One region of the Streptococcus sp. IMAU 99161 genome, then DNA from elsewhere that is predicted to be linked to it. Evidence: riboswitches for the same ligand, from Rfam matches in the RefSeq annotation. Region 1 holds a riboswitch; the other holds the start of a gene.

The links. A riboswitch is a leader RNA that binds a small molecule or an ion and turns the genes downstream of it on or off. The one in region 1 is predicted to bind thiamine pyrophosphate.
Region 2: it holds a riboswitch for thiamine pyrophosphate, as region 1 does, so the genes downstream of both, HA044_RS01175 (ABC transporter permease) here and thiD (bifunctional hydroxymethylpyrimidine kinase/phosphomethylpyrimidine kinase) in region 1, are expected to answer to the same signal.

What each region holds. Positions count from the first base shown of each region.
Region 1 is NZ_JAAPAW010000011.1:38,327-41,670, reverse strand. It holds gene HA044_RS05820 (hydroxyethylthiazole kinase) at 1-231, shown strand, start outside; gene thiE (thiamine phosphate synthase) at 224-859, shown strand; gene thiD (bifunctional hydroxymethylpyrimidine kinase/phosphomethylpyrimidine kinase) at 902-1,693, opposite strand; TPP riboswitch at 1,780-1,877, opposite strand; gene nusB (transcription antitermination factor NusB) at 1,993-2,424, opposite strand; gene HA044_RS05800 (Asp23/Gls24 family envelope stress response protein) at 2,417-2,806, opposite strand; gene efp (elongation factor P) at 2,843-3,344, opposite strand, start outside.
Region 2 is NZ_JAAPAW010000003.1:130,492-133,835, reverse strand. It holds gene dnaB (replicative DNA helicase) at 1-1,307, shown strand, start outside; gene HA044_RS01180 (Veg family protein) at 1,309-1,581, shown strand; TPP riboswitch at 1,625-1,726, shown strand; gene HA044_RS01175 (ABC transporter permease) at 1,800-2,552, shown strand; gene HA044_RS01170 (ABC transporter substrate-binding protein) at 2,615-3,344, shown strand, end outside.

The DNA.
Region 1 (3,344 bases):
ACAGGAACGGGAGATCTTGTAGGCGCTCTAGCTGCGGTCTTCCTTAGTCATGGGACTACAGCCTTTGAAGCATCTTGTCTCGCAGTGTCTTATCTGAATATCGCTGCAGAGAAAATTATAGACCGAGAAATGGGGCTAGAAGACTTCCGTTTACAGACTCTTAATCAATTGTCTCTCTTAAAAAAGGATGCCAACTGGTTAGATGCAATCAAAGGAGGCTATTATGCTTAAAGAAACGCTTAGACTGTATCTGGTTACGAATCGCTACCAAGATCCGCTTGAAACCTTCCTTAAAAAAGTTGAGCAAGCTTGTCAGTCAGGTGTTACCATGATCCAGCTACGAGAAAAACAGCTCACGACCAATCAGTATTATGAACTTGCAAAAATGGTGAAACAAATTACCGATACCTACCAAGTTCCTTTGATTATCGATGATCGTTTGGATGTGTGCCTAGCTGTCGATGCTGCAGGACTTCATATAGGAGATGATGAACTCCCAGTTTCAGTAGCCAGACAAGTCTTGGGCACAGAGAAAATACTAGGTGTAACTGCAAAAACAGTGAAAAGAGCACTCGAAGCAGAAGAATCTGGGGCGGATTACTTAGGAACAGGAGCAATTTTCCCCACAACAACCAAGGAAAACGCCCCTATTACCCTCATTTCTACCTTAAAGGACATCTGCCAAGCAGTCGGTATTCCAGTCGTAGCGATTGGCGGTTTAACTTGTGAAAATATCCATCAACTTTCTGGAACAGGTATTGCTGGTATCGCAGTAGTTCGTGATTTGATGCAGGCAAGAGATATTGAAGCAAGAACCCAAGAATTTTTAACAAAATTAGATCAAATCATCTCTAAATAAAAACTCTCTCATTCCCAATATATGGGGAATGAGAGAGTTTTTTTAATCTTTATAAGTTGTATGGTTAACAGGACCAGAACCATGCCCAAGTTCAGGGGCATCTTGGATAGCTCTTGTGATAAAAGCCTTGGCCTTATCAACTGCTTGATAGAGGGTTTTCCCTTTTGCAAGCTCAGCAGTGATAACTGCAGCAAAGGTACAGCCAGTACCATGGGTATGGCAAGTTTGAATTCGTGGACTTTCCCAGACAAATTCTTCATCCTTTGTGAAGAGGAAATCTTTGGCACCACCTTCGAGGTGTCCTCCTTTGATAACAACTGATTGAGGCCCAAATTCTTTTAGGATCAAACGCCCAGCCTTTTGCATATCTTCTTGGTCTTTGATAGAAAAGCCGACAATTTCTTCTGCTTCAGGAAGATTGGGTGTAATAATCGTTGCAAGAGGCAGCAAATTTGTTTTGAGATAGTCTCTTGCACTTGTATCAATTAAAGCGTCTCCACTAGTAGCTACCATCACAGGATCAAGCACATAGGGACAATCAAGTTGCTTTAAGTAGGGTTGGATCATCTCCATGATTTTCGTAGTCGCAAGCATACCAGTTTTTACAGCTTGAGGGGAAATATCTGAAAGAACACTTTCCAATTGAGCTTTCAGCATTTGAGGAGAAACATGCTCTATTAATTGAACCCCCCTGGTATTTTGAGCGACAAGACTAGTTACAACGGCCATTCCATAGACACCTCTAGCTTGGAATGACTTTAAATCAGCCATTATTCCAGCTCCACCGCTAGGGTCAGTTCCAGCAATTGTTAGAGCAACGGGTAAATAAGTCATCTAAAACCTCCCAACCAGCTGAAGTTTGTATTTGGTAAAACAAGATAAAGTCTGTATCAAGAAGTCAATTAGTGGCTTATAAACCATTGTTATTTTGTCCACTTCCATCAACTAGCATTACCTAGATCGAGTCAAAGGGTCTAACAGTCGTTAATCTCAGCTTTACGCACCCCTAGTGGTTGTTTTCTTTTTTCTTTAGTATAGCATATTTTTATACTTTATATCGTAAGATTAGATTAAAATTAGGTCCAAAATAGATATTTCCTTCAATCAAAAAAGAGCCCGCGGGCTCTTTTATACTATGCTTCTGTCACAAATTGGCTGAGAACACCATTGACAAAACGTGATGAAGTCTCATCTGAAAAGGCCTTAGCCAATTCGACTGCCTCATTCACAGCAACAATCTGTGGAGTGTCAAACTCTGTCATTTCAAAAATTCCAAGGCGCAGAATATTTTTCTCTACCAAGGTCAAGCGTTCTACTGTCCAACCAGGCTTCAAATGTTGACCGATTTGTTTGTCTAATTGATCTTTTGACTGATAAACGCCGGTCACGATATTCAAGAGGAAGGCCGGAAGATCAACTGTTGCATCTTCTGCCACGTCCTTATCATGCAGATAAGCAAAGCGACAAGCTTCGACAATGTCTCCATCGTACTCCAAGGCCATCAAGGCTTGGAAGGCACGCTCGCGTAAATCTCGACGTGATTCTAATAAAATTTTATCAGTCATTGAGGAAGTCCTCATTAAACAAGTCTTTCAAGTCTGGTTTTGGAGATTTTTCTGTTGCAATCCCTACAACGTGGATATTAACCGCATCCAAGGTGACATCCGCCATATCATACACAGCAGATTTCACAGCCTTTTGGATCGCTACTGCTACAGATGGTACCGCCACTCCATATTCAAGGTAGAGATAAATATCCACTGAGACCTGACCGTCTTCTTCTGTATGAAGGTAGACGCCACGACCAAGTGAGCGTTTTGAAAGGCTATCTGACACGCTCTTATTTTCAAGAGAGTAAACTCCCTCTACTTTTGCCGTTGCAATCGCAATAATTTTTTCTAATACACGTGGTGCAATAACGATGTCACCAAATTGTTCAGTTGCCATAGAAGTTCCTTTCTATTTGACACCCTGAGAGGTCTCTTACGCACGAGAAACGTAAGTTCCTTCTGCAGTGTTGATAACGAGTTTTTGTCCTGCTTCGATGAAGTCTGGAACGTTTACAACAAGTCCTGTTTCCATTGTTGCTGGTTTTCCAGAACCAGTCACTGTAGCACCTTTGATCGATGGTTGAGTTTCTGTGACTGTCAATTCAACAGTAGTTGGTACAGTTACCCCAATCACTTCACTTCCGTAGAATTGAATTTTCACTTCTGAATTTTCAAGAATGTAAAGCAATTCATTTTCAACATTGACTACAGGGATTTCGTATTGGTCATAAGTTTCTGTGTTCATGAAGTAGGCTGTGTCGTCCATTTGGTACAAGTATTGGGCTGGGACAGTCTCAAGAATCGCTTGTTCAAATTTTTCTTCTGGACGGTAGCTTGTGTCAAATGTAGAACCAGTACGGACATCACGTAATTTCATCCGCATGATGGTATTTCCTTTACCTGGTTTGTGGTGACTTGCTTCCAAAACGCGAATC
Region 2 (3,344 bases), on a different contig from region 1:
AATCTGTGTTGGGTGCTATCTTTATTGATGAGGGAAAATTGATCTTTGTTCGTGAATATATCGAGCCTAGGGATTTCTTTAAGTATTCGCACCGTTTGATTTTTAAAGCCATGATTGACCTGGCTGACCGTGGAGATGCGATTGATGCAACGACTGTCCGAAATATTTTAGATAGCCAAGGAGATCTGCAAAATATAGGTGGGCTCTCTTATTTGGTAGAAGTGATTAATTCGGTACCAACGTCGGCTAATGCAGAGTATTATGCAAAAATTGTAGCTGAAAAAGCCGTCCTGCGTCGTTTAATCTCCCGCTTGACAGAGAGTATCAATCAAGCGTATGATGGGGCAAATCCTTCAGATGAGATCATTGCAGGTGCTGAAAAATCCTTGCTGGATGTCAGCGAAAATGCCAATCGCAGTGGGTTTAGAAATATTCGAGATGTCTTGAACACCAACTTTGGAAGCTTGGAAGCACGTTCTCTTCAAACGACTGATATCACTGGGATTGCGACAGGTTATCGTGATTTGGATCATATGACAACGGGTCTCCATGAAGAGGAATTAATCATTGTGGCGGCTCGGCCAGCAGTCGGGAAAACGGCCTTCGCCTTGAATATTGCTCAGAATATCGGAACTAAATTGGACAAAACAGTCGCTATATTTTCACTCGAAATGGGTGCTGAAAGTTTGGTTGACCGGATGTTAGCGGCAGAAGGTTTGATTGAGTCCCATTCGATTCGGACAGGTCAGTTGACAGATGAAGAATGGCGAAAATATGCGATCGCCCAGGGGAACTTGGCCAATGCAAGTATTTACATTGATGATACTCCAGGGATTCGGATTACTGAAATTCGATCCAGATCTAGAAAGTTAGCGCAAGAAACTGGAAACTTGGGGCTTATTCTCATTGACTATCTTCAGCTGATTACAGGGACTGGAAGAGAAAATCGTCAACAAGAAGTTTCCGAGATTTCTCGTCAATTAAAGATTTTGGCTAAGGAATTGAAGGTTCCTGTTATTGCATTGAGCCAGCTTTCTCGTGGTGTGGAGCAACGTCAAGACAAGCGACCTGTTCTTTCAGACATTCGTGAATCAGGATCAATCGAGCAGGATGCAGATATTGTAGCCTTCTTGTATCGTGACGATTATTATGATCGTTCTGGAGACGAGAAAGAAGAAGGGATGCCCAACAACACGGTAGAGGTTATTATCGAGAAGAACCGTTCAGGTGCGCGTGGGACAGTAGAATTAATTTTCCAAAAGGAATACAATAAATTCTCAAGCATTTCAAAGAGAGAGGAGCAATAAGATGAGTGATGCATTTACAGATGTTGCTAAAATGAAAAAAATCAAAGAAGAAATCAAGGCTCATGAAGGGCAAGTTGTCGAAATGACGCTTGAAAATGGACGGAAACGTCAAAAAAATAAATTTGGACGCTTGATTGAGGTCTATCCGTCCTTGTTTATCATTGAGTATACAAATGATAATAGCCTACCAGGTGAACCGGCAAATACTTATGTTGAGTCATACACCTATTCAGATATTTTAACAGAAAAGAATTTGATTCGTTATTTGGATTAATGCAACAGAGTTCTTGCAATTTAGATTAAAATCAGTTATTATAATAAATATATATGGGAGTCTGTGTACAGTCTGAGAGGAAGTGTAAGCTTCGACCGCACCTGATCTGGGTAATGCCAGCGTAGGGAATACAGAAAGTATGTTTCTTTATGTGTGACTTTGTGCAATCCGTCTCCTAGTTTGGAGGCGTTTTTTATTTGAAAAGAAAGGAGGGTTATATGTCCTTTGCAAAAAGATATTCAAAGCAGTTGATTGGGGTATCTGGCTTTGTTGGCTTAATTGTTTTTTGGCAAGTCGCAGGTTTTTTAACGATCTTGCCAAAATTCGTATTGCCAACCCCTCTTGAAATTGTGGCAGCTTTTGTTCGAGACCGTGCTCTACTGCTTCATCATAGCCTGTCTACCCTTCAAGTTGCCTTAATCGGGCTTGTATTGGGGATTGTGCTGGCTGCTATCTTGGCAATTCTGATGGATAGTTTTGGATGGTTGAATGATCTGCTCTATCCTTTTATGGTGGTCATTCAGACCATACCAACGATTGCTCTAGCTCCGATTCTGGTTCTTTGGTTCGGTTACGGTGTATTTCCAAAACTCGTCTTGATCATTATTACAGTGGTGTTTCCCATTGTTGTGAGTCTCCTAGACGGATTTCGACATTGTGATCAAGATATTTTGCGCCTATTTCAGATTATGCAAGCCAATCGATTCCAAACCTTATTTCACTACAAGATTCCCGCAACACTCCCATACTTTTTTGCAGGTTTACGGGTGAGTGTTTCCTATGCTTTTATCAGTACAGTTGTGTCAGAATGGCTAGGGGGCTTTGATGGATTAGGAGTCTATATGATTCAATCGAAGAAGTTGTTTCAGTACGATACAATGTTTGCGATTATAGTGTTAATTTCTGCGATTAGCTTATTGGGTATGTTCCTTGTTGATCGACTAGAAAGGAGAATTCTAAAATGGAAATAGAATTGACAAAGATGTAAATGTTGTAAAAATAGATTGACAATAATGTAAACGAGGTGTTCTCTATGAAAAAGTATATAAGTATTGTATTCACACTTTTATTTAGTGTATTTGTTTTATCTGCTTGTCAAAAATCTGTCAAAGATTCGTCAAGTGGGTTGAAAAAGATTGATTTTATCCTTGACTGGACTCCCAATACCAACCATACAGGGCTTTATGTTGCAAAAGAAAAAGGTTACTTTAAAGAAGCGGGCTTGGATGTTGACTTAAAACTTCCACCTGAAGACAGTAGTTCAGATCTCATTATTAATGGGAAAGCGCCGTTTGGTATTTATTTCCAAGATTCTATGGCTAAGAAGTTAGATAAAGGAGCTGGGATTACAGCTGTTGCGGCTATCGTTGAGCATAATACATCAGGAATTATTTCACGAAAAGATGCAGCTATTAATAGTCCAAAAGATTTAGCTGGAAAGCGTTATGGGACTTGGAATGATCCTATTGAATTGGGAATGATCAAATCCTTGATGAAAAAGGAAGGAGCTTCGTTTGATCAAGTCAAGTTAGTACCAAATAGTGACTCCAATTCGATCACTCCAATCGAAAACAATGCCTTTGACGCTGCTTGGATTTATCATGGTTGGGATGGAATTTTGGCAGAACAAAAAGGATTGAAGACCAATTTCTTCTATATGAAAGATTTTGTTCCAGAGTTCGACTATTATTCGCCGGTTATTATTGCCAATAATGATTATTTGAAAGAGCATAAAGCAGAAGCCAAGAAGTTTATTCAAGCTG